DNA from 3 places in the Nonomuraea sp. NPDC052634 genome. Region 1 is predicted to be linked to each of the others. Evidence: predicted binding sites of a transcription regulator. Region 1 holds the regulator's gene; each other region holds the start of a gene.
What was found. Region 1 encodes HrcA, which represses chaperone genes, less so after heat shock. Its sites were predicted from a motif close to TTGGCACTCTCNNNNNGAGAGTGCCAA; they were not measured.
Positions count from the first base shown of each region.

Region 2: a site for HrcA is predicted at 7,811-7,837, ahead of AB0K67_RS08720 (DNA starvation/stationary phase protection protein). Genes of this name have one in related genera too.
Region 3: a site for HrcA is predicted at 3,340-3,366, ahead of groES (co-chaperone GroES). Genes of this name have one in related genera too.

Region 1 is NZ_JBFATY010000001.1:2,709,211-2,719,427, forward strand. Features, by position in the region: gene AB0K67_RS12065 (SigE family RNA polymerase sigma factor) at 65-577, shown strand; gene AB0K67_RS12070 (hypothetical protein) at 574-1,236, shown strand; gene AB0K67_RS12075 (16S rRNA (uracil(1498)-N(3))-methyltransferase) at 1,316-2,047, opposite strand; gene dnaJ (molecular chaperone DnaJ) at 2,044-3,189, opposite strand; gene hrcA (heat-inducible transcriptional repressor HrcA) at 3,201-4,214, opposite strand; gene AB0K67_RS12090 (hypothetical protein) at 4,641-5,135, shown strand; gene AB0K67_RS12095 (DUF3097 domain-containing protein) at 5,154-5,963, shown strand; gene AB0K67_RS12100 (DUF4870 domain-containing protein) at 5,960-6,919, shown strand; gene hemW (radical SAM family heme chaperone HemW) at 7,177-8,397, opposite strand; gene AB0K67_RS12110 (glycoside hydrolase family 18 protein) at 9,016-10,217, shown strand, end outside.
Region 2 is NZ_JBFATY010000001.1:1,939,888-1,950,104, reverse strand. Features, by position in the region: gene AB0K67_RS08760 (MarR family transcriptional regulator) at 26-487, opposite strand; gene AB0K67_RS08755 (DoxX family protein) at 570-992, shown strand; gene AB0K67_RS08750 (LysR family transcriptional regulator) at 1,080-2,027, opposite strand; gene AB0K67_RS08745 (MFS transporter) at 2,153-2,653, shown strand; gene AB0K67_RS08740 (MFS transporter) at 2,669-3,499, shown strand; gene mmuM (homocysteine S-methyltransferase) at 3,471-4,337, opposite strand; gene AB0K67_RS08730 (VIT domain-containing protein) at 4,479-6,962, opposite strand; gene AB0K67_RS08725 (MerR family transcriptional regulator) at 6,959-7,801, opposite strand; gene AB0K67_RS08720 (DNA starvation/stationary phase protection protein) at 7,918-8,385, shown strand; gene AB0K67_RS08715 (alkaline phosphatase PhoX) at 8,708-9,730, shown strand; gene AB0K67_RS08710 (helix-turn-helix domain-containing GNAT family N-acetyltransferase) at 9,764-10,217, opposite strand, start outside.
Region 3 is NZ_JBFATY010000012.1:109,892-120,108, forward strand. Features, by position in the region: gene AB0K67_RS34605 (hypothetical protein) at 84-698, opposite strand; gene groL (chaperonin GroEL) at 1,247-2,866, opposite strand; gene groES (co-chaperone GroES) at 2,939-3,253, opposite strand; gene AB0K67_RS34620 (class I SAM-dependent methyltransferase) at 3,718-4,920, shown strand; gene AB0K67_RS34625 (hypothetical protein) at 5,115-7,055, shown strand; gene tsaD (tRNA (adenosine(37)-N6)-threonylcarbamoyltransferase complex transferase subunit TsaD) at 7,203-8,234, opposite strand; gene rimI (ribosomal protein S18-alanine N-acetyltransferase) at 8,227-8,658, opposite strand; gene tsaB (tRNA (adenosine(37)-N6)-threonylcarbamoyltransferase complex dimerization subunit type 1 TsaB) at 8,670-9,317, opposite strand; gene AB0K67_RS34645 (phosphotransferase) at 9,345-10,217, opposite strand, start outside.

The sequences.
Region 1 (10,217 bases):
ACCCTCTGGGAAGGCCGCGCGTCCCACTGATGTGACCACCGAAACCCTTCTGGCCGACAGGTCGATGGGGGCGGTGCCGGTCGGGTGGGATGCCGACATGGCCGTGACGGCGCTGTACAGCGCTCATTTTCGGTCGTTGGTGCGTCTCGCTGTGTTGCTGGTGCGCGACATAGCAACAGCTGAGGAAGTCGTGCAGGATGCGTTCGTCGCCATCCATGGTGCCTGGCGCAGGCTGCGCGACCCCGACAAAGCACTTGCCTACCTGCGCCAGTCTGTCGTCAACCGGTCCCGGTCAGTGCTGCGCCACCGCGCGGTCGTCGAGAAGTATGCTCCGAAAGGTCTGCCTGACGCGCCGAGTGCCGAAAACGGCGCCATCGGGGAGCTGGAACGTTCTGCTGTGATCGAGGCGTTACGTGCCCTGCCCACCCGACAGAGAGAAGCACTGGTTCTACGCTACTACGGTGATCTGTCCGAAGCTGAGATCGCTCACGCCATGGGCATCAGCAAGGGGGCGGTCAAGAGCCACACGGCACGTGGCATGGCCGCCTTGCGATCGGTCCTGGAGAAGATGTCATGACCCAGCCCCCCGACGAGTACGGCGACCTGCTGCGCCGTGCGCTCCGCGCGGAGGCGGACGCGGTCGTGCCCTCGCCGGACGGACTGGAGATCATCCGTGCTCGCATCGAGCGGCGCAACGTACGAAGGCTGTTCTGGTGGCGAGCGGGGGCGGCCGCGGCCGGCGCGGTCCTGGTGGCCGGCACGATCGTGCTGGCCGTCCCCGGCCTGCGCTCCCAGATCATCGACCGGGCTCCCGTGCAGGTCGTGGACGATGAGACGACCAAGGTGCCGTCCAACTCCTCGACCACCCGCTCCATCGACCCGCCGGTCACCAGTGTCCTGCCCCGCCAGTCCCATCCGGTGGTGCTGCCGCCCGCCACGTCGGAGCCCGCGACCCCCAAGGTGACCCGCAAGGCCGACTCGACCAGCAGGCCGTCACCTACTCCCACGCCCACCCCCACCCCCTGTCCGTCGGCGCTCGCCGATGAAGCCGAGCCGCCGGCCGACTGCCCCACGCTCTCGCCGTCGCCCACGCCGACGCCGAGCCCCACGATGATCGAGACGTCCGCGCCGCCGTCGCCGTGCCCGCCCGAGGAGTGCCCTCCCGAGGACGTGATGACCGAGACGCCGCCCGTCGAGGCGTCCACGCCGCTGCAGGACACGCAGCCCACGCCCTGAACAGGCCCTGAAAAACAGGCCCTGAAAAACAGGCCCCGAAAAACAGGCACTGAAAGACGCCCTGAAGAGCGTCAGAGGCTCACCAGCGCCCCGTACGGCTGAACAGGACGGACGCCGCCGCCACCCCCGCCGTGGACGTGCGCAGGACCGTCGGGCCGAGCAGCACGGGCGCCGCCTTGGCCGCCGTGAACCTGGCCAGCTCCTCCTCCGAGACCCCGCCCTCGGGGCCGACCACCATGACGATGTCGCCCTCGGCGGGCAGCGCCACGCCCGACAGCGGCTCGGTGGCCTCCTCGTGCAGCACCAGGCCCAGCGCGGCCTCCGACAGCAACCGCTCGACCTGGGCGGTGGAGGCGAGGTCGGCCACCTCGGGCAGGTGGAAGCGGCGGGCCTGCTTGCCGGCCTCGCGCGCGGTGGAGCGCCAGCGGCCCAGTGCCTTGGCGACCTTATCGCCCTTCCACTGGGTGATGCTGCGCGCGGCCGCCCACGGCACGATCACGTCGACGCCGGCCTCGGTCATCATCTCCACGGCCAGCTCGCCTCTGTCGCCCTTGGGCAGGCCCTGGACGACCGTCAGCCGGAGCGCCGGCCGTTCGACGTCGTAGCGGCGCAGCACGTCGAGCCGGAGCCTGTCCTTCAGCGTCTCGCGTACGACGCACTCGGCCACCGCGCCCGCGCCGTCGGTGAGGTCGACGCGCTCACCGGGCCGCAGCCGGCGCACGGCGGCCGCGTGCCGCCCCTCGGGGCCCTCCAGCGTCAGCTCGGCCCCGTCGAGGCGCTCGCGCTCGCAGAGGAAGACCGGCGCCGTCACCGGCCGTTGAAGGCGTCACGCAGGCGGGAGAAAAAACCCTGCTGACCCGGTGCGAACTTGCCAGGCGGGCGCTCCTCACCTCGCAGCCTGGCCAGCTCGCGCAGCAACTCCTCCTGAGCGGAGTCGAGGCGGGTCGGCGTCTCGACGTTGACGTGGATGAGCAGGTCGCCCCTGCCGGACTCGTTGAGCCGCTGGACGCCCCTGCCGTACATGGTAATGACCTGGCCGGACTGCGTGCCTGGCCGGACGTCGACCTCTTCGGTGCCGTCGAGGGTGTCCACCGTCAGCACGGTGCCGAGCGCCGCGGCCGTCATCGGGATCTGCACGGTGCAGTGGAGGTCGTCACCGCGCCGTTCGAAGATCTCGTGGGGCCGCTCGGCGATCTCCAGGAACAGGTCTCCGGGCGGGCCGCCGCCGGGGCCGACCTCGCCCTCGCCGGCGAGCTGGATGTGGGTGCCGTCCTCGACGCCCGCGGGGATGCGGACCTTGATCGTACGGCGGGTGCGCACCCGGCCGTCGCCGGAGCACTCCTGGCAGGGGTGGCGGATGATGGTGCCGAAGCCGCCGCACTGCGGGCAGGGACGCGAGGTCATGACCTGGCCCAGGAAGGACCGCGTGACCTGGGAGATCTCGCCGCGCCCGCTGCACATGTCACAGGTGTCGGGGTGGGTGCCGGGTGCGGTGCCGGCCCCGTGGCAGACGTCGCAGAGCACGGCCGTGTCCACGGCGAGCTCGCGGGTCGTGCCGAAGGCCGTCTCGCGCAGGTCGAGCTCGACCCTGATCGTGGCGTTGCGGCCCCTGCGGGCACGCGAGCGCGGCCCCCTGGCACCGGTGGCGGTGCCGAAGAAGGCGTCCATGATGTCGCTGAACGGGAAGCCCGCTCCGAACCCGCCGGCACCGGCGCCCGCTCCCGCACCGCCGCCGCCGAAGGGGTCGCCACCCAGGTCGTACATCTGGCGCTTGTTCGGGTCGGACAGCACCTCGTAGGCCTGCGTGATCTCTTTGAACCGCTCCTGGGTGTCAGGATCGGGGTTCACGTCAGGGTGCAGCTCGCGAGCGAGCCGGCGGTACGCCTTTTTGATCTCGTCCTGACTTGCGTCACGGCGCACCCCGAGGGTGGCGTAGTAGTCGCTGTTTGCCACTTATCGACCTCTTATGATGCAGCCAGGATCTGGCTGACGTAGCGTGCCACCGCGCGTACGGCGCCCATCGTCACGGGGTAGTCCATCCTGGTCGGGCCCAGAACGCCGAGCCGGGCGAGTTGGTTGTCGCCAGAACCGTATCCGGTCGCGACGACGGATGTGCCCCGCAGGTAGGGGTTTTCCGATCCGATGCGCACGGTGAGCGCGGACGGGGTGTCTGAGGATGTCTCGCCGAGCAGCCGCATGAGGACGACCTGCTCCTCAAGCGCCTCCAGCACGTCGCGCAGACCGGTGGCGAAGTCGGCGCCGGCGAGGTTGGCCGCTCCGGCGAACACGACCTTCTCGTCGTGCCGTTCGACCAGCGTCTCGAGCAGCACGGAGAGGATCGTCGCCGCGGCGGGCCGGTCTTCGACGGGAAGCCTTTCCGGCAGGTCGGCGACCAGCTCGGGCACGGCGCTCAAGCCGCAGCCGTCGAGGCAGGCGTTGAGCACGGCGCGCAGGTTGGCGATGCGGTGGTCCTCCACCACTTCCGGCAGCTCCACCACCCGCTGCTCGACGCGGCCGGTGTTGGTGATGAGCACGAGCATGACCCGCCGCTCGGTCAGGGGAACGAGCTCGACGTGCCGGACCGTCGAGCGGGTGAGCGTCGGGTATTGGACGACCGCGACCTGCCGGGTGAGCTGCGCCAGCAGCCGGACCGTACGGGTGACCACGTCGTCGAGGTCGACGGCGCCCGCGAGGAACGTCTCGATGGCCCGCCGCTCGGCCGCCGACAGCGGCTTGACCTGCGAGAGCCGGTCGACGAACAGGCGGTAGCCCTTGTCCGTCGGCACGCGGCCCGCGCTGGTGTGTGGCTGGGTGATGTAGCCTTCCTCCTCCAGCGCGGCCATGTCGTTCCTGACCGTCGCCGGGGAGACCTTCAGATTGTGACGCTCGGCCAGCGCCTTGGAGCCCACCGGTTCGTTGGTGGACACGTAGTCTTCGACAATGGCCCGGAGCACCGCCAGCTTCCGATCGTCGAGCACGTGCTCACCTCCTGCCTCTGTCCCTTACAGGAACGTGGTGTCTAGCACTCTGTGTTCCCGAGTGCCAAGTGTACGGCTCTCGGTCACAAGGTGCGATAACACCGCGTCCCAACTGCTTCTGGCTTCCTGCGAGCAGCAGGCCTCACACTTGCCCTCATGACCGACGATTCCCGGCCCCCGACGTACGGCCCGCCGCCCGGCCACGGACCGGCACCGTACGGACAGCCGCCGTGGCAGCCTCCGCAGGAACCACCCCAACACGGCCGGCAGCCCGTACCTCCACAGGGCCCACCGCCGTACGGTGGCCCGGGTCAGTTCGGCCCGCCATCTCAGTACGGACAATACGGCCAACAGACCCAATTTCCACCACGAATCGACTCCAAAGCCATAAAGCCCAGCCTGTGGTGGATCGCGGCCGCCTGGGGGGTGTTCCTGGCCTGCGCGGCGGCCGGGATCGTGCTGTTCGCGAACGGTATGGGCGCCGCCTCTGACCTGGTGCCCAAACAGACGTTCGCGTCCGGCGAAAAGATCACGGTGACGGTGGACCCGGCCGACAAGCCCGGCGTCTACCTCGCGAGCGACACCCAGGTCACCTATGACTGCTCCATCAGCGGGGACGCCAAGCTGGCCAAGACCCCCGACCGGCGGATGATCGAGGCGGGAGACGCGGTCTGGGAGCAGTTCCTCGTGATCAACGCCCCGGCCAAGGGCGACTACGAGCTGACCTGCGTCAACGAGGAGAAGGCCACCGTTCGCTACGGCGTCGGCCGCGACTCCTACTCCGTCGCGACCGGTCTCGCCGACGGCATGATCACCATCATCGCCGTCTCGGGCGCCGGGCTGCTCGCCGCCGTCGCAGGCACGATCGTCGTCCTCGTCCGCCGCAGCGGCGCCCGCAAGCGCCTTGCGGTCAGCGGGTGATTTGCTACGGTCCCCCCTGTGTACGAGGGCGATGTTCTGGCGGGAAACTGGCGGCGGCCGGGCAAGGGGAAGATCCCCAAGGTGCCCGCCGAGCGGGACCTCGTCGTGGAGGACGCCGACAGCGGCTTCTGCGGCGCCGTGGTGGCGTGCGACAAGGAGGCCGTCACCCTTGAAGACCGGTTCGGCAACCGCCGGCTCTTCCCGCTCGCGCCCGCCGCGTTCCTGCTCGAGGGCAAGCCCGTCACGCTGATACGCCCTGCCGCGCCCGCCCCCGCGGGCCCCAGGCGCAGCGCGTCGGGCTCCATCGCCGTCGAGGGCCTGCGGGCGCGAGTGGCCCGGCAGAGCCGCATCTACGTCGAGGGCGTCCACGACGCCGCGCTCGTCGAGAAGATCTGGGGCCACGACCTGCGGGTCGAAGGCGTGGTCGTCGAATACCTCGAAGGCATCGACCACCTGCCCGCCATCGTCGAAGAGTTCCGCCCCGAGCCGGGGCGGCGGCTCGGCGTGCTCGTCGACCACCTGGTGCCCGGCTCCAAGGAGAGCCGGATCGCCGCCGAGATCACCTCCCCCGATGTGCTCGTGGTCGGCCACCCGTTCGTCGACATCTGGCAGGCGGTCAAACCGTCCGTGCTGCGCATCCCGGCCTGGCCGGAGGTGCCGCGCGGCGTGCCGTGGAAGGAGGGTGTCATCGCCGCGCTGGGCTGGCGCATGGAGCCCGCGGAGGCGTGGCGGCGCATCCTCGGCGCCGTCTCGACGTACACGGACCTGGAGCCGGCGCTGCTCGGCCGGGTCGAGGAGCTGATCGACTTCGTTACGGAGGCACCATGAGCCAAGACCCCCATGCCGGCCAGGACCCGCCCCGACCTTCCCCCGACGACGACGCGACCCGCAAGGTGAGCGCGGCGGACGCCGACGCCACCCGCAAGTTCTCCCCCGCCGACATGCCGCCGCCCGCGCCGGGCTCTGGCCCGCAGCCGGGCCCGCCGCCGTACGGACAGCAGCCCGACTCCGCACCCGGCTACGGCGCACCATCCGATTCCGCACCCGGCTACGGCCCGCCATCCGACTCCCCACCCGGCTACGGCACGCAGCCCGGTTCGACGCCCGGCTCGGCCCCTGGTTACGGCGCGCAACCCGGCTCCGCACCCGGCTACGGCGCACAGCCCGGTTCAACCCCCGGATACGGGCAGCAACCCCCCTCCTACGGCGGGCAGATCCCCTACGGGCAATTGCCCGGCTCGGCGCCCCAGTACCAGCAGCAGCCGCCCACCGACTACGGGCAGCCCGGTTACGGCCAGCCCGATTACGGCCGGCAGGGCCCCTACGGCGCGCCCGGCGGCTACGGCCAGCCAGGCGGCCACCCCGGCGGTTACGGCCGTCCCGGATACCCGCCGCCCCCGCCCGGGTACGGATACGCCCAGCCGCCCGGCCAGCCGTACATCCCCGGTCGCTTCGGCCCCCGCCCTGGCTCCGACGACAACAGCATGGCGATGCTCAGCCACCTGCTGGGCCTGCTGGTCTCCTGGATCGGCCCGCTCATCATCTACCTGGTGCGCAAGGACCAGTCCCCCTACGTCAGGGACCACGCGGCCGGTGCGCTGAACTTCGAGCTCACGATGTTCATCGGCTACATCGCATCGACGTTCCTGATGTTCTTCTTCATCGGCTTCCTGACGCTGCCGGCGATCTACGTGGTGTCGCTGATCTTCCACATCCAGGCGGCGGTGGCGGCCAACAAGGGCAAGCACTACCGCTACCCGATCGCCATCCCCTTCGTCACCTGAACCAGCCGTCACCTGAACCAGCAGATCCCTGACCGGGGCATCGGTCTACGCCAGGAGATCCCCCGGCCAGGGCGTCGATTCAGACCAGGAGATCGATCCTGATCAGGGGCGTCGGCCTGGACCAGCCGGCTCAGGGCAGGCCCCCTGACCGAGCCGTCGGCCTGGACCAGCCGGACTGCGTCAGATCGGTCGGTCAGTCGGCGGCGTCAGGCCACTCGAATCAGACCGGCGAGACCAGTCGGTTAGGACCAGCCGGCTCAGACCAGGAGATCCCTGACCAAGGCATCGGCCAGCAGCCTGCCCTGGAGGGTCAGCACCATGCGGCCCGCCTTGAACGGCTCGGGCTCCAGCAGCCCCCTGGCGAGCGCGCTCGCCACCGCGGGCCGCGCGGCGGGCGCGACCTCGGCCAGCGGGTAGCCGGACGACAGCCGTAGCTCCAGCATGAGGCGTTCGGCGGCGCGGTCGTCGGGCCCGAGCACCTCGCGGGCGTGGGCGGGCGAGGTGCCGGCGGCCAGCCGCTGGGCGTAGGCGGCGGGGTGCTTGACGTTCCACCAGCGGGTGCCGCCGACGTGGCTGTGCGCTCCCGGGCCGGCGGCCCACCAGTCGCCGCCGGTCCAGTAGAGCAGGTTGTGGCGGCAGCGGGCGTCCTGCGACGCCGCCCAGTTGGACACCTCGTACCACTCGAACCCGGCCTGCGACAGCAGCTCGTCGGCGATCAGGTAGCGGTCGGCGGCCACGTCGTCGTCGGGCATCGGCAGCTCGCCGCGCCGGATGCGCGCCGCCAGGCGGGTGCCCTCCTCGACGATCAGCGAGTACGCCGACACGTGGTCGGGACCCGCCTCGATCGCCGCGCTCAGCGACGCCCGCCAGTCGTCGTCGGACTCGCCCGGTGTGCTGTAGATCAGGTCGAGGTTGACGTGCTCGAACCCTGCTTCCCTGGCCTCCCGTACTGCCGCGGCCGCTCTGCCGGGCGTGTGGCGGCGGTCGAGCACCTGCAGGACGTGCTCTCGTACGCTCTGCATGCCGAAGCTGACGCGGTTGAACCCGCCGTGGCGCAGCTTCTCCAGCGACGACGGATCCACCGACTCGGGGTTGGCCTCGGTGGTGACCTCGGCGTCCGGCCGCAGCCCGAACTCCGAGCCGATCGCGGCGAGAATGCGCGCCAGGTCCTCAGGGGGCAGCAGCGTGGGGGTGCCGCCGCCGAAGAACACCGTCTCCACCGGCAGGTCCGTCTCGCCCAGGACGCGCCGCGCCAGCCGGATCTCCTCGATCACCGTGTCGGCGTAGTCGCGCTGCGAGGCCCCGGGGCCCAGCTCGGCGGCGGTGTAGGTGTTGAAGTCGCAGTAGCCGCAGCGGGTCAGGCAGAACGGCACGTGCACGTAGAAGCCGAACGGCCGCTCGCCGAGGCCTTGCAGGGCACTGTCGGGCAATTCGCCGGAGGCGGGCGCGGGATCACCGTCAGGCAGGATGGATGGCACCCCTCCAGTGTGCCCGCCCCTCACAGTGCTCCGCCCCACCCAAGCCCGCCCGGTGCCAGCCCGCAGCAGCCGCGCCCGCCGGGTGGTCACGCCGCGCGAGGGCCGCCCCACCCGCACCCGCCGGTGCTAGCGCCGTTGAGAGCCGCCCCGCCAGGACACGAGCCGCGCCACCGTCCCGCCCCCGCAAGAGCCGCCCTACCGGTGCTCACGCTGGGCAGGAGCCACTCCCGCCCGCACACAAGCCGCACCACCGTCCCCGCGCCCCGCAGGAGGAGCCCCACCGCGTCAGAGCCGCGCACCGCACCAGGCCCGATCCTTACGCCCCTCGCCACGCGGGAGCCGCGCCCGCCGTGCTCGCACCCACGCCGCGCAGGAGTTGCCGCCGCCGTGGCAGCACGCGCCACACCCACCACCCGCTCGTCCCCGCGCCTCACGCGCAAGAGTCGATTGCCCGGATCCGCCACAGGTATCGACGCCTTTCCCACCAGCGAGACACACAAGCAAGCCAGCCCTCGCCGAGGCGGCGACGAGGGTCGTTGACGTCGGCGAGGGGCCGCTCTACGATCGCGTTCAACTTATAGGAAAGTTTCCTATTTGTAGGCGTCCGGGAGCGGCCCCGTGAAGAAGAAGATCCTCATCGCAGTGTCACTCTTACTCGGCCTCACGCTGATCTCCGTACCGGCAGAGGCCCGCGCCGCCGGGTTCAACCGGGTCGCGTACTTCATCCAATGGGGCGTCTACGGGCGCGACTACCACGTCAAAGACGTGCACACCACCGGGGCCGCCGCCAAGCTCACCCACCTCAACTACGCGTTCGGTTTCGTGAGCGCCGACGCCACCTGCTACTCCTCCGACCCGTGGGCCGACTGGCAGCGCCCCGTACCGGCCGAGCAGAGCGTCGACGGCGTCGCCGACGAGCCCGGACAGGCGCTCAACGGCAACCTCAACCAGCTCCGCAAGCTCAAGGCCAAGCACCCCCACCTCAAGGTGATGATCTCGCTGGGCGGCTGGACCGGCTCTGCGTCCTTCTCCGACGCCGTCCTCACCCCCGAGCGGCGCTCCGCACTCGCCCGTTCCTGCATCGACATGTGGCTGCGCGGCAACCTGCCCGGCCTCGAGCCCGGCGCGGCCGCCGGCATCTTCGACGGCATCGACCTCGACTGGGAATGGCCGGGCTCGGCCGGCGCCGAAGGCAACGTGGTCAGGCCCGAGGACAAGCGCAACTTCACGCTGTTCGTGGCCGAGCTGCGCCGCCAGCTCACCGCGTTCGACCGTAAGGCGCAGCTCACCGCGTTCCTCCCGGCCGCCGCCGCCAAGATCGACGCGGGCTTCGAGGTACGCGAGGTCTTCAAGCACCTCGACTTTGCCACCCTCCAGGGCTACGACCTACACGGCACCTGGGAGCAGCAGACCGCGCACCACGCCAACCTGTTCACCGACCGCCGCGACCCGAGCCCGGTCAAGTACAGCGTGGACCAGACCGTACGCGACTACCTCACCCGCGGCGCGCCCGCCCGCAAGCTCGTGGTGGGCGTCCCCGCGTACGGGCAGGGCTGGACCGGGGTCCCCGCCCGCGGCAAGGGCCTCTACCAGCCCGCCACCGGCGCCGCCCCCGGCAGGTGGGCCGACGGTGTCGAGGACTATAAGGATCTGGTGAACAAGCCCGGCAAGCGCCACCGCGACCTGGGCACCGGCGCGCTGTGGCTGTACGACGGCAACGAGTTCTGGTCGTACGACGACCCGGCCGTGATGCTGCAGAAGGCGGCCTACATCCGGCTGAAGGGGCTCGGCGGGGCGATGCTGTGGTCGATCGACCAGGA
Region 2 (10,217 bases), 770 kb from region 1:
GCCCGCGAGGGGGCGGCCGGGATGATCAGGCGGAGGAGCGTAACGCCTGCTCCGCCTTGCGCATGGCGTCCGTCATCGCCTGCAGCTCCTCGCGGCTGAGCCGGTCGATGAGGTACGCCCGTACGACCTCGAGATGGCCGGGCGCCACCCGCTCCAGGCACCGCATGCCCTCGTCGGTGAGCACGGCGAGCACGCCCCGGTCGTCCGACGGGCACGTCTCGCGCGCCACCAGCCCCGCCTTCTCGAGCTGGGTCACCTGGTACGTCAGCGCGCTCTTCGACGCCACCACCACTCTGGCCAGCTCGGTCATGCGCATCCTGCGCCCGGGGGCCTCCGAGAGCCGCACCAGGATCTCGTACTGCGGGTGGGTGAGCCCTGCAGCGGACTTGAGCTGCTCTTCGATGCGGCGCTCAAGCAGGTGGAAGGTGGAGAGGAAGGCGCGCCATGCGGCCATCTCCGTCGAGTCCAGCCATCGGGGGTCCGTCACCGATTCAGTGTACTGTCGTTCGAATTTGAACTATCACTGCTAGAGTGATCGTTCAAATCTGAACATCACACGAGGAGCACGCATGGTGGATCAGGCGCGTCCCGTCGTTCTGCTTGTCGCCAGGGTCGCCGTCGGGGTGATCTTCCTGGTGCACGGCTACCAGAAGTTCGCGACCATGGGCATCGCGGGCACGACCGAGTTCTTCGAGTCGGTGGGCATCCCGCTGGCCGGCGTCGCCGCGCCCGCGGTGGCCGCGCTGGAGGTGCTCGGCGGGCTGGCGCTGATCCTCGGCGCCGCGCTGCCCATCGCGGGGATACTGCTGGCTCTCGACATGGTGGGCGCCATCGTCTTCGTGCACGGCGCCAACGGGCTGGCCGGCGAGGGGGGATACGAGTTCGTGCTGGCGCTGGCCGCGGCGAGCCTGGCGGTCGGTTTCACCGGCGGGGGAGCGTTCGCGCTCGACAACGTCCTGCTGCGCCGCCGCAGCGCTCCCGCCATCGCCTAGCCGCCGCTTACGCGACCGGGCGGCCGCCGCAGCGCATCCGCCATCGCGCAGCCGCCGCAGCGCCCCGCGGTCGCGTAAGCGCGGCCTTCACGCCTTGCGATCATCCGGCGCCGCGTTCCCCGACGTCTCGGGGAACGCGGCGCCGACGACGTTCCGCACCTGGGCCCGCAGCCACGCATGCCCGGGGTCGGCGTCGTGGCGCGGGTGCCACGCCTGCGACAGCGTCATCTCCGGCAGCTCGAACGGCAGCGGGAACGTCACCAGCCCCAGCGCCTCGTACATCGGCCGGGTGAGCCGCTCCGCCGTCAGCCCCACCAGCTCCGACTCCCGCACCGCCAGCAGCATCGCGCCGAACGTCGGCACCGAGCCCGCCACCCGCCGCGACAGCCCCATGGCGGCCAGCAGCTCGTCCACCGGCCCCGCGCCACGGCCGCGCCTGCTCGCGATCACGTGCTCGGCCGCCGCCAGCCGCTCGGGCGTGACCGGGCCGTCGAGCAGCGGATGCCCGGGACGTACGACGCCGACCGGCCGGTCGACGAGCAGCGGCTCCACCCGCGTCTCCGGCTCCGGGTCGGCGATCGCCGCCAGCACCAGGTCGGCGCTGCCCCGGCGCAGCGCGGGCTCGTCCTCGTGCCCCTCGGGGATGAAGTGAAAGCGCACACCCGGCGCCGCCGCCCGCACCTCGGTCAGCAGCGGCACGCTGAGCGCCGTGATCATCGCGTCGGACGCCATGATCACGAACCGCCGCTCCAGCGTGGCCGGATCCGGCTCCTCCTGCGGCGTCAGCACCCGGCGCGCCGCCTCCACCAGCGCCCGCACCTCGCCGTGCACGGCCAGCGCCCGCGGCGTCGGCACCATCTGCCGACCCGACCGCACCAGCACGGGATCGCCCATCGCCCGGCGGATGCGACCCAGCGTGCGGCTCATCGCCGGCTCCGACAGGTGCAGCCGTCGTGCGGCGGCCGAGACGCTGCCCTCCTCCAGCAGCGCGTCCAGCGCGATCAGCAGGTCGAGGCTAGGTTGCGTTTGACGCATATATCACCTGATGAAGATGCATTTGAGGTCATGTCCGGTCCGAGTCTACGGTGAAGCCCGCGGGAGGCCTCCGCCCACCTTCACCCTTCTCTGACCGGGGGTTCTGCATGCCTGCAACCGCTTCCATGACCGGCCCTGATACGGGCCATCCCGCGCGTACGCGGATCACCGCCCTCATGGCCGCCTCCGTGATCGTCGCGGTCTCCCTGGTGGCCGCCGTCAACCTGGCCATCCCCGTGCTGCTCGCCAGCGAGCTGCGCCCGTCGCCGGCCCAGCTCACGTGGATCGTCGACGCGTACGTCATCGTCTTCGCCTGCCTGCTCATCCCCGCGGGCGCGGCGGGCGACCGCTACGGGCGCAAGGGCGTGCTGCTGACCGGGCTCGGCGTGTTCGCGGCCGGCTGCCTGGCCGCCGCGCTCGCGCCGGGCACCGGCACGCTCATCGCCGCCCGCGCGCTGAGCGGCGCGGGAGCCGCCCTCATCATGCCCTCCTCGCTGGCCCTGACCGTCGGCGCGCACCCCGCCGCCCTGCGCGGCCGGGCCGTCGCCACCTGGACCGCCGCCACCGGCGTCGCGGGCGTCGCCGGCAACCTCGGCGGCGGGCTGATCATGGAGTACCTGCCGTGACGGGCGCTGTTCGCCGTGCCGGCGCTGCCGGCCCTCGTGCTCGCGGCACTGGTGGCCGCCGTGGTGCCGCGCGCGCCCCGGCACCCCGCCGCACTCGGCCTCACCGGTACGGCGCTGCTCACCGCCGCCTCCGTGGCCCTGCTCGCGGGCATCATCGAAGGCCCGGACGCCGGGTGGGCGAGCGGGCCGACGCTCGGCGCGTTCGGGGCGGCCGCCGTGCTCTTCGCGGTGTTCGTCGCCCACCAGCTCCGCGCCCGCGCGCCACTGCTCGACCCGCGCCTGTTCGCCTCCGCGCGGCTGCGGGCCGGCACGCTCGGCATCGCGGTGACCTTCTTCGGGCTGTTCGCGCTGTTCTTCGTCAACGCCCGCTACCTGCAGGAGGTCAAGGGCTTCTCGCCGCTGCTGACCGCCGTGGCGATCTTGCCGGTCGCCGTCCCCATGATCACCCTCACCCGGATGGCGGGCCGCTTCCGCCCGCGCGCCGCCGTCGCGGCCGGACTCGCCGGGAACGCTGCGGGCCTAGCGCTGCTGTCGTTCGCCGACGCCGCCATGCCGTACCCCGTCTACGCCGCCGGGCTGATCGTCATGGGCGCCGCCATGGGACTCTCCGTGCCCGTGCTGTCGCACGAGATCATGGCGGCGCTGCCGCGGGAGCGCGCGGGGCTCGGCTCCGGGCTCAACAGCGCCACCCGCGAGCTGGGCAGCGCCGTCGGGGTGGCCGTCATGAGCACGGTCATGACCGCGTACGGGATGGGCGCGGGCTTTCGCGTGGTCGCCGCCGTCGTGCTGGCGGGCGGACTGCTGACCGGCTGGTGGCTCAGGACAGGTGCGCGCGGATCTGCCTGATGTGCTCGGGCGTCGTACGGCAGCAGCCGCCGATCAGCGACGCGCCCGCCTGCTGCCACTCCTTGGCCGCCTGGCCGAACTCCACCGGGTCGGCCAGGCCCGTCCATCGGTGGTCGCCGGCGTCCCACGTCTCGCCCGAGTTCGGGTAGACCACCACGGGCAGCCCGCCCGACAGGCAGCCGATGAGGCTCGGGATGTGGCGCGGGGCCGTGCAGTTGACGCCCACGGCCACCACCTGCGGGTTGCCGCCGAACAGGGCGGCCGCCTCGGCGATCGGCGTGCCGTCGCTCAGCCGCTCGCCGTCGCGGCACGAGAAGCTCACCCACGCCTTCACCCCCTGCGTGGCGGCCAGCAGCCGGGCGAGCGCCCGCGCCTCGGGGTAGGACGGGATCGTCTCGCAGGCCAGCAGATCCGCCCCGGCGCCGGCGAGGATCTCCCAGCGGGGGCGGTGCCAGGCGTACAGGCCGTCCTCGTCGAGGTCGTAGTCGCCGGTGTACTCGGCGCCGTTGGCCAGATAGGCGCCGTACGGTCCCACCGAGGCCGCCACCAGGCCGCGCCCGTGCTCGTCGCGGGCCTGCGCCGCCAGCTCGACCGACAGCCGCAGCAGCCGCTCCGCCTGGGCGGCGTCGAGCCCGCGCCGCGCGAAGCCCGGCAGCGTCGCCTGGTAGCTGGCCGTGGTCGCCACGTCCGCGCCCGCGGCGAAATAGCACGCGTGCGCCCGCCGGATCAGCTCCGGCTCCTCCACCAGCAGCCGCGCCGACCACAGCTCGTCGCGCAGGTCGGCGCCGAGGCTTTCGAGCTGGGTGGCCAGCCCTCCGTCCAGGACAAGAGTCGTCACCCGTTCAGCCTACGAGCCGCCGCGCGTGCCCGGCGCGCCTCCCGGCGTGCGCGTGGCCGATGGCCGAGCGGAGCTGCGGCCTGATCCGGTGCGCTTCCGGAAGCCGCCCGTCGCTCCTCGCCCGAGTCCCGGGCCGCCTCGTCAGCCGCGCTTCCAGAAGGGGCCGCGGGGACGAGGGCCGCCGGGCCCGCCGCCGGAGCCCGGGTCGCCGCCAGGACCGGCGCCGGAGGCCGGGTCGCCGCCAGGACCGGCGCCGCCCGCCGGGGGAGTGGCGGAGGAGCCGGTGAGCGCGGCGAGGACCTGGACGGCGCGCTCGTGCAGGGCCTGGGCGTCCGTGCCCGGCCGCTCGGCCGCCGCCAGCTCCTCCGCCAGCCGCTCCAGCTCCTCGTTCCCCCCGAGGTACGCCGCCAGCGCCTGCAAGCGGGTGCCCAGGTCGGCCAGGTAGAGCAGGTCGGGTGCGGGCATGGCCGTCAGCCGGTCGAGCTCGGCGAGAAGCTGGGGACGTACCGACTCCAGCCGCCCGCCGGCCGCCCGGCCGCGGCCACCCCGGCCGAACCTGCCGGCGACGGGGCCGCCACCGGAGCCTCGCCCGCCTGCCGTGCGGCCGCGCGCCACACCCGAGCGGCCGTAAGCCGTTCGGCCTCCAGCAGGACTCCCAGGCCCGGATGCGGGGGCGGGCGGGCCTCCGGCGAAGAAGCCCTGCTCGGCCTGGATGCCCAGCCCCGGCTGCGGCACACGCATGCCGGACGGGCTCGCGGGCGCGGCGGCCAGCATCACGTTCGCCCCGAACGCGCCCATCCCCGGCGACTGCGGCATCTCCCATCCGCTCGGCGGCTCGACGGGCTGGATGACGCGGTGCTCCGGCCCCTCGCCGGCGACCTGCCGGGTGTCCACCGCCACGTACGCGGTGAACCGGCAGAGCACGCCGTACTCCAGCGAGGTGCGCACGATGCGCTCCTCCAGGTCGTGCTCGCCCATGGCGTACCGGTCCTCCAGCTCCCGCAGATGGGCGCGGGCCCACACCGCACGCAGGGCCGGGTTGTCCACGGTGACGCCGTCCACGCGCTCCTCCCACGGCCCCTGCGAGGTGAGCCCCCGCACGGTCACCGATGAGCCCTCGCGGTAGCGCCCGTACGCGCGCAGCGGCACCCCCGGGAAGATCGACCCCAGGTGGGTGACGGTGTCCGGCTCGACGCCGAGGTCCTTGAGCGCCAGGTCGGTGACCAGGGGAGCGCCGATCCTGCGGTGAATGTGGTCCATGGCCGCGTCGAGCCGGTCCTCCGACTCGACCAGCTCGCACCGGCCCGCGCCGAGCCCCGCGAGGCGGCCGAGGAACCCGGCGTTCACCGCGCGGTCGATGCCCACCGTGTGCACGCGCATGGCCGACAGCGCGCCGCCCGCCTGCTCCAGGATCTGGTCCTCGTTGCCGACCTGGCCGTCGGTGACGAGCACGACGACCCGCTCGCGGCCCTCGGCGCGGCCGTCGAGCAGCGCGATGGCCCGCCGCAGCGGTTCGAGCATCTCGGTGCCGCCCCTGGCGTCCACCCCGGCCAGGTGCTCGACCGCGCGGTAGCGGTTGCGGTCGGACGCCTCGGCCAGCCCCTCGAACGCCTCCTCGACCACCGAGTCGAACGTCAGCACCGCGAACCTGTCCTGCGCGGTCAGCGTGTCGACGATGCGGGCGGCGGCCCTGCGGGCGCACACCATCTTCCAGCCGCCCATGCTGCCGGAGCGGTCGAGCAGCAGCACCACGTCGCGCGGCGCGCGGGCGGCCTGCAGCGGCGGCGGCAGCACGGTCAGCGCGAACGTGCCCCGCCCGTCCAGCTGCAGCGCCGTGGACGCGTCGAACGACAGCCGCAGCACGAAGTCGCGGTCGAGCCGCTCGCCGGGCCGCAGCCGCACCGTGCGCCCGCCGTCCGCGCCGCCCTCCTCCTCGACCACGTGCAGGCTGGAGGCGAGCTCGCGCAGCTCGAGACCGGCCGCGTCCACCGTGGCGGCCAGCGACAGCCGTACGGGGTTGGGGAAGCCGGGCAGCAGCACCGGCGGGCTGATCCTGGAGGCGTCGGGCACGGCGCCGGTGTCGGGTGCCGTGCCGTCACCGGCGGCAGGCCCGTCGATCGGGCTGCCGGGGATGTAGCGCGGCGCCACCACCAGCGGGAACCTGAACGTGGCCGCGCCGTCCTCGTACGGGAGCGGCTGGCTCATGCTCAGGTGCACCGAGACGCGCTCGCCCGGCAGGATGTTGCCGACCCTGATCGTGAACACGTCGGGCCGGTCCTCCTCGGCGATCGCGGCCCGCTTACCCTCGCGCAGCGCCTGGTCGTAGTCGGCCCTGGCCTGGCCGCGCTCCTTGAGCACGCCCTCCACGACCCGGTCGTCGGCCTCCATACGGAAGCCGGTCACCGCCGCCCTGTCCGGCAGCGGGAAGACGTACGTGGCCTCCAGGGTCACGTCGTACGGGTTCGTGAAGCCCTGCGTGACCTCGACCCCGGCGACGAGACCCGTGATGCCGGCGGCCACGTCCACGCTCTCCAGCGGCAGGTTGCCGCGCTCGGTCCGCAGCGCGCCGAACCCGGCGTCCGGCACCGGCAGGCACCGCGCGGGCTCCAGCGAAGTGATCTTCATGTCAGCTCCCTCTCTTCGAGCACCGCGAGCAGCGGCCCGGCCGCCGCCAGCACCGCATGAACGTCCTCGTCGGTCAGCGCCCGGCCCTCGTCGAGCACCAGCCGCACCCCGTCGGCCAGCTTGACCCCCCTCATCGCCACGGCCCCGGCCTCCCGCCCGTTCACGGGTGCCCGCCGCGCGGCCCGGGAGCCCGCATGTTCGGCGTCCCGCTCGTGTGCCCGCCGCGCGGCCCGGGAGCCCGCATGTTCGGTGTCCCGCCCGTTCACGTCGGCCCGAGGGGCCGTGTGCTCGGCCGCAGGCGTGTGCCGCGCGGCCGGAGAACCCGCGGGCTCGGGCCTTGCGGCCGTGGGGTCCGCCGGCTCCGGCGGCCGGCGACCGGCGGCGGCGTCCGGTCCCTCCGGTCGGCTACCCGGGCGCTCCGCCCAGAACCGCGTCCGTCCCGTGAGCGGCCGGGCGCTCACGGCCGGCTCTCCGGTGGGGCAGGCGCCGTCGCGGACGGCTTCGGGAACGGTCTCCGGGCGCGGCAGATGCAGTCCGGAGACCGCCTCCAGGGTGTGATCTTCAGCACCCGCGAGCGCCGTCTGGATCTCGGCGATCGAATGGCCGGCCGCCTGCATGCGCTTGATCGCCACGAGCTGGAGGAGGTGGCGGCGGCCGTAACGGGCGACTCTGCCGCGCCGGGTCAGCGGCGGATCAACGAGCCCGATCGTCGTATACCACCTGATCAGCCGCTCGCTGGGCACGTCGCGGACCCGGCCGTTGACAGGTGCCGCCGCGCCGTCGCGCAGGGCGCGGGCCGCGTGCTCGGCCAGCTCGCCGATGGTCCAGGTCTCGCCCATACCTCCACATTGACACTGTCATTATTGCAGTGTCAATGTCTCCGGCCCGGAAGAAGCGGAGGGGGAGATTGGTTGGGGGCAGGTGTAAACACCGACAGGCGGGGAGGAAAGTAGTCATGGCTACCATCACCGGACCTCTTACGGACGACGCCAAGAACACCGTCGTCCAAGCTCTCCAAGGCGCCCTCGTCGACCTCATCGACCTCACCCTGGTCGCCAAGCAGTTCCACTGGAACCTCATCGGCTCCCACTTCCGACCCATCCACCTGCAGCTCGACGAGCTCGTCTCCATCGCGAGGGAGCACGCCGACACCGTCGCCGAGCGCGTGGTCGCCCTGGGGGCCAACCCCGACGGCCGCGCCGCCACCGTCGCCCGCGACACCAAGCTCCAGCAGCCCGAGGGCGGCTGGCAGGAGGACGGCAAGGTCGTGGCGGCCATCACCGAGATCCTCAGCGGCATCAGCAAGCGCATGTACGAGCGCATCGAGGCCACCGACGAGCCCGACCCGGTCAGCCAGGACCTGCTCATCGCCGTGGCGAAGGAGATCGACAAGCAGCACTGGATGTTCCAGGCGCAGCGCTGACCCACCACGGCACCACCGGCTCACGGCGGGCGGGCGCCGTACGACGAAGGAGAGCCCGGGCACGCGGCCCGGGCTTTCGCATGCCCGGAGGCGATGGCACGCCGAGGTTTTCCCGCCCGATCGCAGGAAGGCGGGAAACGATTCCATCGTCACGTACGGTGACGCTCGCCCCCGGCGGGGGCGGGCCTCCTCCCGGAACGATGCACGGAGCGTCACGGCCCGGCCGATCACAGGCGGGGTTTGCGGATTGTTTGATTACCCGAGTCCCTGCCATTCATGTCCGTGCGGTCGACTAGCGTGGCACCTAGAGGGAGGCCCCACGATGTCGCACAAGACTCTCCTCCGCACGGGCCCGCTCTTGCCGGGCGGCATCAGCCCGTACGGTCCGCTCGGACTGCCGGGTCCCGACGGCCTGGCGCTGCCCCCGGGGTTCACCGGCCGGGTGGTGGCCCGCAGCGGTGCGAAGGTCGCCGGTCTGACCTGGCACGCCGCCCCCGACGGCGGCGCCTGTTTCCCCGACGGCGACGGCTGGATCTACGTGTCCAACTCCGAGCTGCCCCTGCTCGGCGGCGCGTCGGCGCTGCGCTTCCGCCCCGACGGCAGCATCGGCGACGCCTACCGGATCCTCTCCGGCACCGATCTCAACTGCGCGGGCGGCGCCACGCCGTGGAACACCTGGCTGTCGTGCGAGCTCGGCCACCGCGGTCGCGTCTTCGAATGCGACCCGTACGGCGCCCGCGCCGCGCGCCCCCGCCTGGCGATGGGCCGGTTCAAGCACGAGGCCGCCGCCTGCGACCCCGAGCGGCGGGTGATCTACATGACGGAGGACGAGCCCGACGGGTGCTTCTACCGGTTCCGGCCGAGCGACTGGGGCGACCTGACGGAGGGCACGCTCGAGGTGCTGTGCGAGTCGGGCCGCTGGGAGCCGGTGCCCTCGCCGGCCGCCCTGCTCAAGGAGGCCCGCCACCAGGTCGACGACGCCCGCCACTTCGACGGCGGCGACGCCTGCCACTACGCGGGCGGGGTGTGCTACTTCACCACCAAGGGCGACACCGGCCTGTGGGCCTACGACGCGCAGACCTCCACGCTCGACCGGCTCTGCGAGGGCGTGCGCGCCATCACCGCCGCGCCGTCCGGTGACCTCTACGTCGCCAGGGAGCGCCCCGAGATCGACGTGATCGCGCCCGACCGTGCGGTCACGCCGTTCCTGCGGCTGGAGGGCCACGACGGGGCGGAGCTGACCGGGCTGGCGTTCTCGCCGGACGGGCAGCGGCTCTACTTCTCGGCCAGGCGCGGCCGCACCGAGGGCCAGACGTTCGAGGTCACCGGCCCGTTCCGCCCCTGACCAGCGGGCCGGCGGCGGTCCGGGCACCGGCGCTCACGCGGAGCCGGCCGCGGGTGGCGTGGACAGGTCGAGCGTCCACATCTCCTCCACCAGCTCGATCCCGTTCTCCGAGCCCTTCTCCGACGACTCCAGCTCGAACCCGGCCGCCCGGTAGATGCGCCGCGCGCTGGTCAGGCAGTCGCGGGTCCACAGCGTGATGCGCCGGTAGCCCTCGGCGCGGGCGTGCCGTACGCACTCGTCCACCAGCCGCCGCCCGATGCCGAGGCCGCGCGCCCACGGCTCGACCAGCAGCAGGCGCAGCTTGGCGGTCTCGTCGTCCTGCCGCATGCAGAAGATGCACCCGGCCCGCTCGCCGTCCACCTCGGCGATCCAGCCGGTGTCGTGCGCGGGGTCGAACCCGGCCACGATCCCGGCGACGAGCTGTTCGAACGCGGTGCCCCAGCCGTACTCGGCGCTGTAGAGCTCGCCGTGCCGGTAGGCGACCCAG
Region 3 (10,217 bases), on a different contig from region 1:
CGCACCCGACCCCACCGCCCGCCGAGCGCAAGCAGCGCGTGGGCCCTGCCGGGGCCCGCATGAGCGCCCCGCTCCCCCACGGCTCAGTCGCGGCGTGGGCCGTGGCGTGCGTCCAGCAGCTCCAGATAGCCCTGGACGGCCTCCCACAGGTGATGCTCGGGATAGCGGCCCACTCCCCTGTGCGCACGTCGCCAACGGCGGTCCCAGTACGCCTCGTGCACCGCCCTCAGGTGCTCCAGCGCCGTACGCAACTCCGCCTCGATGTCGGCCACCCCGCCGCCCGCGGCACCGCTCGCCGAGGCCGCCGCACGTACCTCGCCGAACCTCCGCTCCGCCAGCGCCGCGAGCACACCCTCCTCGACTCCGTCCAGCGACCAGAAGCGCACCGGTTCCCGGATGTGATGGTTGGCCACCGGATCCTCGCGGGACCGCCAGACGTAGGCCACCCCGCCCTTGTCCAGCTCCAGGAAGTCCACCAGCCAGGCGGTCCCCGGCGGCTGCGTGCCCCACGCCACCTCCTCGCCGGGCAGGTTCAGCATGAACGCCACCTCAAGGCACTCGACGGGATCGGCCCCGTCCAGCAGGTCGCCGAACACGTACGCAGCGCGCAGGAACGGCTCGTCCGCCCGCACCTTCCGGGTCTGCTCGCACGCCCGCGCCAGCCTGCGCAACCGCTCCACCGCCCGCTCGTACAACACGCCCCGCCACCTCCTCGCGTCGACGACCCGCACACGAACCGACCGCACACCGCCGGAACCGCCGCCCAGCGTACGTGCTCGCCTCCGCCCCCCTCACCCCAGCCCGGCGGCCCGCTCCTGAGAACACGCCCCCCGAAAGCCACACCCCGAGGCACTGCCGCCGGACCGCAGGACGCCGCCGCAGACCGCAGGGTCGGCCCGCCCCACAGACCGCGGAAACAGCACGCCGCAGACCGCAATGCCGACACGCCGCAGACCGCAAGCCGCAATGCCAGCGCGCCGCAGGCCGCGGCCTCAGCTCGTCGCCGAGCCGAGCGGAGCCCGGCCGAGCGCCGCGCGGAGCCCCCGCCTCGCCCTCCGCGCACAGCAGGACCTGCGGCATACCGCTATAGGGGCGATTCCGCAGAGGGGCACCCGCCGACCATCTCCCGCACACCCCAAGACCCGCACACCCCGAGACCCGCACACCCGAAAGTCCCGGAAACGCCGTACGGCCCGCACCCAACGCAGGGTGCGGGCCGTACGGTCAGCGAAAGGAGTGAGAAGGGTCAGTGGCCGTGGCCGTGACCGTGGCCCTGGCCGTTGGCCGGAGCCTCCTCCTCGGGCTTGTCCACCACGAGCGCCTCGGTCGTGAGCAGCATGCCCGCGATCGAAGCGGCGTTCTGGACGGCCGAGCGGGTGACCTTGACGGGGTCGATGACGCCCTGGGCGATCAGGTCGCCGTATTCGCCGGTCGCGGCGTTGAGGCCGTGGCCGGGCTCCAGCTCGGCGACCTTGTGGGTCACGACGTAGCCCTCGAGGCCGGCGTTCTCGGCGATCCAGCGGGCGGGCTCGACGAGCGAGCGGCGCACGATGCTGACGCCGGTGGCCTCGTCGCCGGTCAGGCCGAGGTCGTCGAGGTCCTTGGAGGCGTGGATCAGCGCGGAGCCACCGCCGGAGACGATGCCCTCCTCGATGGCGGCGCGGGTCGCGGAGATCGCGTCCTCGAGGCGGTGCTTCTTCTCCTTCAGCTCGACCTCGGTGGCGGCGCCGACGCGCAGCACGCACACACCGCCGGCCAGCTTGGCCAGACGCTCCTGCAGCTTCTCGCGGTCCCAGTCGGAGTCGGACTGCTCGATGGCAATCTTGATCTCCTTGATGCGGTCCTCGATGGCCTGCGCGTCACCGGCGCCGTCGACGATGGTCGTGGTGTCCTTGGTGACGACGACGCGGCGGGCCGTGCCGAGCACCTCGATGCCGACGTGCTCCAGCTTGAGGCCGACCTCCTCGCTGACGACCTGGCCGCCGGTGAGGATGGCCATGTCCTGCAGCATCGCCTTGCGGCGGTCGCCGAAGCCCGGGGCCTTGACGGCGACGGAGGTGAAGGTGCCGCGGATCTTGTTGGTGACCAGGACGGCCAGGGCCTCGCCCTCGACGTCCTCGGCGACCACGAGCAGCGGCTTCTTGGTCTGGGCGACCTTCTCCAGCAGCGGCAGGAAGTCCGCGATGGAGGAGATCTTGCCCTGGTGGAGCAGGATGTAGGCGTCCTCGAGGACGGTCTCCATCCGCTCGGGGTCGGTCACCATGTAGGCCGACAGGTAGCCCTTGTCGAACTGCATGCCCTCGGTGAACTCGAGCTCCATGCCCATGGCATTGGACTCTTCGACGGTGAGGACACCGTCCTTGCCCACCTTGTCGAAGGCCTCGGCGATCAGGTTGCCGATCTGCGCGTCCTGCGCGGAGATCGTCGCGACGTTGGCGATCTCGTTCTTGTCGGCGACCTCGCGGGCGCTCGACAGCAGGCGGTCGCTGATCTCCTTGGCGGCCTTGTCGATGCCGCGCTTGAGCGCCAGCGGCGAGGCGCCGGCGGCGACGTTGCGCAGGCCCTCACGGACCATGGCCTGGGCCAGGACGGTCGCGGTGGTGGTGCCGTCACCCGCGATGTCGTTGGTCTTGGTGGCCACTTCCTTGGCGAGCTGGGCGCCGAGGTTCTCGTAGCGCTCCTCCAGCTCGATCTCACGAGCGATGGTCACACCGTCGTTCGTGATCGTCGGCGCACCGAACTTCTTGTCGATGACGACGTTACGGCCACGCGGGCCGAGCGTTACCTTGACGGCGTCGGCGAGGGCGTTGACGCCGCGCTCGAGCGCGCGACGGGCGTCCTCGTCGAACTCCAGGATCTTCGCCATTGCTGAAAGTCCTCTCCTAGCGTCGAAAGCCCCGGCCGCCCTCAAGAGCGCCCGGGGCTCGACACATCCGGCTTACTTCTCGATGATCGCGAGAACGTCGCGGGCGGAGAGCACGAGGTACTCCTCGCCGCCGTACTTGACCTCGGTGCCGCCGTACTTGCTGTAGAGGACGATGTCGCCCTCAGAGACGTCGAGCGGGATCCGCTTCTCGCCGTCCTCGTCCCAGTTGCCGGGGCCCACCGCCAGGACCTTGCCCTCCTGCGGCTTCTCCTTGGCAGTGTCCGGAATGACCAGGCCGGACGCGGTGGTCTGCTCGGCCTCAAGCGGCTGAACCACGATGCGGTCGCCGAGCGGCTTAACGGGAACCTTGGTGGCGGTCGTCACGATCGGACCTCCCCTTCAGATTTCGATGATCTAGAAGAGGCGACCAGCTGGGCCTGCCGTCGCGGGTGTCAGACCTGCCTCGTCGCACGTTGGCACTCTCAAGGGGAGAGTGCCAACAGGAAACATATGCAAGAGGGGCTTGACAGTCAACACGAACGCGTCTGCCGACAGCGATCGGGGCTCGTGGAAAGGCCCTGTGACCTCGTTCAGTGTCCCACGTGCCCGAGATGTCCCGCCCCACCGCCGCACCGCGTCCGTCCATCTGTACGTGTGCGGCGCCCGGCGTGTCCTGCTCCACCGTCGCACTGCATCCGTCCGTCTTCTACGTGTGCGGCGCCCGGCGTGTCCCGCCCCACCGCCGCACCGCGTCCGCCCGTACGTGCACAGCGCCCGGCGTGTCCTGCCCTACCCCGCCCGCACGTTTTCTACCCATAAGAGCAAGCGCCCTCGTGCCGAGGAGGGCGCGCGTGGCGCTAACGTCGGGTGGCGTGGACCTCGACGCCTTCACCGAGCTGCTGACCCCGCGCGGCCTGCGGGCGCTCGCCGAGGCGGGCGAGCTGGTGGGGGCCGATCCGGTGGCCGCGGCCACGACGTTGCGCAAGACGTACGACGCGGCGCTGACCTCCGCCGCGCTCACCCAGGCGGGGCTGCGGCAGCGGGCCAGGGCCAAGTTCGGCGCGGACGCGGGCCGCATGTTCTTCACACCGCACGGCCTCGAACAGGCCACCCGCCCCGAGGTCGCCGAGCACCGCGCGCGCCGCCTGCTCACCCTTATCACTCCTGGGCGCGGGCGGGTGGCCGACGCCTGCTGCGGCATCGGCGGCGACCTGCTCGCGCTGGCCAAGGCGGGGTGCACGGTGACGGCCGTGGACGCCGACCCGCTGACGGCGGCCGTGGCGCGGGCGAACGCGGAGGCGTTCGGGCTGGGCGACCGGGTGACGGTGCGGGTGGGCGACGCGGCCGAGGTGCGGCCCGAGGAGTACGACGTGCTGTTCGCCGACCCGGCCAGGCGCACGGGCAAGGGCAGGACGTTCGACCCCATGGCGTACTCGCCGCCCTGGCCGGTGGTGCTCGACCTGGTCTCGCGCGCCGGTCTCGCCTGCCTCAAGGTCGCTCCCGGCATCCCGTACGAGTTCATCCCCGATGGCGCGCTGGCCGAGTGGATCTCGTACAAGGGGGAGGTCAAAGAGGCCACGCTGTGGGCGGGAGCCGGCGTGACCGGCGGCAGGCGCGCGACGCTGCTGCCCGGCGGCCACGAGCTGGCCGCCACCGGCGTCACGGCTCCGGTGGGCCCGCCCGGCCGCTACCTGTACGAGCCCGACGGCGCCGCCGTGCGCGCGCACCTCGTCGGTGAGGTGGCCGAGCTGGTCGGCGGGCGGCTGCTCGACCCGATGATCGCGTACGTGACGAGCGACGCCGCGACGGACACCCCATGGGCCGCCAGATACGAAATAGAGGACGTCATCCCTTTCAATCTGAAAAAGCTACGCGCCGCCCTCCGAGAGCGACAAATCGGCAATGTCACCATCAAGAAGCGCGGCTCCGCCGTCGACATCGAACGCCTTCGCGCCGATTTGCGACTCAGCGGCGACAACGCCATGGTCATCGTCCTGACCAGGATTCTCGACAAACCCTCGGTAATCCTCTGCAAGCCCTCCTCACCTGCCTGAATCTCCAAATTCGGCCATCGAACCGTTTTCCTCGATCTTTCTCCTCGCGTCTGACGGACCTTGCTCCAGCGGCTAAGGTAGCCGGGCGGGAGTTCTCCCCCTATTGCGGTTAACCGCGTTCTCGCTCTTTCAGATATGAACCGGACCTACCCGACCACTGCGCGGCAGTCCGTCGGCGAGCGAAGGAGCTTTCGGTGGACCATTCCAACCACACCACCCTTCTCCAATCGGGCGCGTACAACGCCGACGTCGTCCCCAAGAGGATGCGAGACCTGCTCGCGCGTGCCGCACAGGACCACGTCTACGAGCAGCGCACCCAGGGCGCGGTGCTCGACGAGATCCGCCAGCGTCTTGAGGGCATGGAATGGCTGCTGCGCGAGGTGCGCGAACGCGAGCTCGGCGGGCTGAGCGGCTCCCTTGAGGCGGTGAACGGGCGGCTCGACGAGATCGCCGTCAAGCCGCCGATGTGGGCGGAGGGCCTGGCCCAGCACGTCGAGGCCGTACGCGACCACGTGGACGCCGTGGGCGACAGGGTCGGCTCGGTGGACGCCAGGATGTCCCCCATCACCGACCTGCCCAGCCTGTGGGCCGACCTCGGCACCGTCGGTGAGAGCGTGGACGAGGCGCTCAACCGCCTCCAGTCGGTGCTCGACACCACCGACGGCATCACCAAGGGCATGGCCGACTTCGCCGCCACCCTGAAGGGGCTCAACGCCAGCATGGAGGCCGCGGCCGGGCGTTTCACCCGGCTCGACCGGTCGATGGCGGAGCTGACCTCCCGTACGGACCGGGTCGAGGTCGCCGTATCCGACCTGTCGGAACACCTCACCAGCAGGATCGACGACACCGCCCAGCGCCTCGCGGCCCGGCTGGACGAGACCGACAAGCGGCTGACGTCCCGGCTCGACGAGACCGACCAGCGGCTCACCGCCCGGCTCGGCGAGACCGACCAGCGGCTGAGCACCCGCCTCGACGAGACCGACCAGCGGCTCGCCACGGCCCTGCTGGAGGCCGACGAACGGCTCGTCGCCCGGCTCAAGGAGGCCGACGAGCTGGCCGGAGCCCGCCTGGCGGGCGTCGAGCAGCGCCTGGCCACCCGCCTCGACGAGACCGACCAGCACCTCGCCGTGCAGCTCGGCGAGAGCGAGCAGCGCCTCACCGCCCGGCTCAGCGGCGTGGACGCCAGGCTCGAACGCGTCGAGGGCCGCCTTTCCGGCCTCGACTCCCGGCTCACCGGCTTCGACAGCCGGCTCGAATCCGCCGACGAGTGCCTGGCCGAGATCGACACCAGGCTCGACGGGCTCGACGACCGCATCGGCGGCGTGGACAAGCGGCTGTCGTCCATGGACGGCCAGCTCGGCGCCGTCGACAAGCGGCTGGGCTCGCTCGACGCCCACCTCGGCCGCCACGACGACCGCTTCGACGCGATCGACGTCCGCATGGACACCCGCTTCGCCTCGCTCGACGAGCGCCTGCAGGCAGGCGAGCAGCGCGCCGCCGAGATCGCGACCCGCAACGAAGGCCGCTTCAACCGGCTGGACAGCCAGGTCGACGCCATCGACGAGCGCCTGGTCGAGGCCGAAGAGCACATCAGCAGCCGCTTCGACGCGCTCGACGGGCAGCTCGGCGGCATCGACGGCCGGTTCCGTGGCATCGACACCCAGCTCAACGGCCTGGCCGCGCGCGCCGAGCAGACCGGCGAGCACCTTGAGTCGGTCGGTGAGCATCTGGAGTCGGTCGACGACCGCATCGAGGCGGTCGGCCGCCGCGTGGACGAGCTGCCCGCCGCGCTCGACCACACCGACCGGGTCACGAAGCAGGTCACCGAGCAGGTCACCGAGCAGGTGACCGGGCAGATCGGCGAGCTGATCAAGACCCACGTGAGCGAGCAGGCCGAGCTGATCAAGGCGCAGGCCGGCGAGCAGGCCGAGCGCCTGGCCGCCGCCACGGAGGCGCTCAGCGAGCTGGTGCGCTCGCGGCCCGACGGCGACGAGCTGGCGGGCACGATGTCGGGCGCGGTGTCCGGGGCCGTGCAGCCCGCGGCCGAGGAGCTGGCCAAGCGGCTGAGTGCGCTGGAGGAGACCATGCTGGCGCTCGCCGAGGCCCTGCTCCGCCCGACCCGCCCTAAGGACTGACCCCCGCAGCCCCACGGACCGGCCCCGCCTCCGCCCGCCCGTGCCCGTGCCCGCGCCGCGCGGCATGGGCGGGGGCAGGGGTCCCGCAGAAACGGGCGCCACTGGAAAGCCCGGAAACGGGCGCCGCTGGAAAGGGAGCCCGGCGGCTCAGACGTGGACGGTCGTGATCGGCAGCGACGAGTCGGCCGGGATCTGCAGCGACGACGGCGCCACACCGGCCGCCACCATGTCGGACCCCAGGGCGGCGACCATGGCGCCGTTGTCAGTGCACAGCCCCGGCCGGGGCACGCGCAGCCGTACGCCGGCCGCGTCGCACCGCTCCTGGGCCAGCGCCCGCAGCCGCGAGTTGGCCGCCACGCCACCGCCGATGAGCAGATCGTGCACGTCGTACTTGCGGCACGCCTGCAGCGCCTTGCGGGTCAGCACGTCGACCACCGCCTCCTGGAAGGAGGCGGCCACGTCGGGCACGTGGATGGGCTCTCCTGCGGCCTCACGGGCCTCGATCCAGCGGGCCACGGCCGTCTTGAGCCCGGAGAAGGAGAAGTCGAGCGTGCCGTCGTCGATCTTGCCGCGCGGGAACGCGATGGCGCTGCCGGACCCCTCGAGGGCGGCCTTGTCGATGTGCGGCCCGCCGGGGAACGGCAGCCCCAGCACCCTCGCCACCTTGTCGAACGCCTCACCGGCCGCGTCGTCGACGGTGGCGCCGAGCGAGATGACCTCCTCGGCGACGTCGGGCACGAGCAGCAGCGACGAGTGGCCGCCGGAGACCAGCAGCGCGATGCACGGCTTGGGCAGCGGCCCGTGTTCGAGCTGGTCGACGGCGACGTGGGCGGCCAGGTGGTTGACGCCGTAGAGCGGCACGCCGAGGCCGAGCGCGTAGGACTTGGCCGCGGCGACGCCCACCAGCAGCGCCCCGGCGAGCCCCGGGCCGGCCGTGACCGCGATGGCGTCGATGTCGGAGAAGGCGAGCCCGGCCTCGGCCAGCGCGGCCTCCACGGTGGGCGTCATGGCCTCCAGGTGGGCGCGCGATGCGACCTCGGGCACGACACCGCCGAACCTGGCGTGCTCGTCCATGCTGGACGCGACGGTGTTGGCGAGCAGCGTGTGGCCCCTGACGATGCCGATGCCGGTCTCGTCGCAGGACGTCTCGATGCCCAGGACCACGGGTGCGTCAGTCACCCAGCCGCCTCCTCATCATGATCGCGTCGGTGCCGTCGTCGTAGTAGCGGCGGCGGGTGCCGATCTCCTCGAACCCGAAACGCCGGTAGACGCTCTGGGCGGCCGGGTTGTCGGCGCGTACCTCCAGGAAGATCTCCCGCGCGCCCCTGCGGCGCGCCTCGTCGAGCAGCTCGCTCAGCATGGCGCTGCCGATACCGGAGCGCCGGTGCTTCTCCAGCACCGCGATGGTCTGCACGTCGGCCTGGTCGGCCGCGGCGGCGAGCCCGGCGTAGCCGACGATCTCGTCATCGACCAGGGCCACGACGTAGTGGCGGGTGCGGGGCATGTCGGCGAGCTCGCCGCGCATCATGCCCTCGCTCCATGCGTCGAGCGGGAACGTGATCCGCTCGATCTCCATGACCGCAGGCAGATCGGCCTCGGTCATCGGCCTGAGTTTCACGCGGTCACCTTCTTGGGGGCGCCCGGCACGACGGCGTCGGGCCTGCGCAGGTAGATGGGGCGCGGCGGGTCGAGCGGGACGCCCTTGGCGAGCCGCTCGGCCGCCAGGGCGGCCAGCGCACCCGCGTAGGGGTAGGGCGGCGCCCCAGCGCCGTCGCCGAGCAGGTCGGGATAGAGCTGGGCACCCGCGCCGACGACCGGCAGCCCCTCGACGGGGACGTCGGCGGGGCGGTCGACGAAGGGGCCGTCGGTCCGGGTGCGCATATCTGCGTAACGCGCCCAGAACACCTCTTTGCGCCGCGCGTCGGTGGCGGCGATGAACGGCTCTGTGCGCCCGCTCGCGTAGGCGACGGCGTCGAGCGTGCAGATGCCGTACGCGGGCACGCCCAGCGTGGTCGCAAGGCCCTGTGCGGTCATCAGCCCCACGCGCAGACCGGTGTAGGGGCCGGGACCGCTGCCCGCCACGACGGCCGTCACCTCGCGCAGCGTCACCCGCGCCTCGCCCAGCACCAGCTCGATGGTGGGCACGAGCAGCTCGCCATGGCGGCGGGCGTCGATCGTGGTGTGTTCGGCGAGCACGCGCTCCCCGTCGTGGAGCGCCGCGGTGACGGCGGGCGTCGCGGTGTCAAAGGCCAGGACCAGCACGACTGTCTAGCCTACCCGCCGGGCGGGTCACGCCCAGCCGGTACGCCGCTTCAGCCAATCGAGGGCCACCACGCCCTGCGCCCGCTGGAACGCCCTGAGCGTGGGCAGCCCGGGAGGCGGGGGCTGCCTGGACATGCGGACGAAGAAACCGGTCATGGCGGCCACGGCCTTGGTGACGTCGTCGCCGGGCAGCTCGGCCAGCTCCCACGGCGCCGGCCCGCCCTGCATGCCGACCGACGGCAGCATCGCGGCCAGGTCGAACCAGGGCGCGGCACGTGCGGCCCACGGCCAGTCCACGACGTAGACCCGGTCGTCGGTGAGCAGGACGTTGTCGGCCCGCAGGTCGGCGTGGACGAGGGTGTCGCCGGCGGCCGCGGCGTCCCAGCCGGTCTCCAGCTCGGCCAGCTCGCCGAGGTGGCGCAGCGCCCAGGGGTCGAGCCCGGTGGTGTCCTCCTCCAGAAGGTGGTGCCAGCCCTGGAACTGGCTGCCGAACACCTCACCGATCGGGGGCACGTCGATGGGCGCGGGGGTGAGCGCGGCGGACATCTCCTCGATGGCGGCCAGCACCCGGTCCAGCTCGTCGCGCCGCCAGGGCATGGCGGGGTGGCGGCCCTCGACGTCCTCGAAGAGGAGCACGACCCAGCCGTCCAGCTCGAAGCCGGTGAGCAGCCGGGGCGCGGGAACCGATGCGGGCAGCGCCCTGGCGACCCGCAGCTCCGACCGGTAGATGCGGACGGCGTCGGCGTTGGGCTCGGGGCCGACGGCCTTGACGAAGGCGCGCTTGCCGCCGCCGCGGGTGCGCAGGCGGCAGGCGGCGGCCGGGGAGAAGCCGCCGGGCTGGGTGACGGCCTCGGCCACGGCGTCGCCGAGGAAGTCCTCGATGGCGGCCCGTACGGAGGC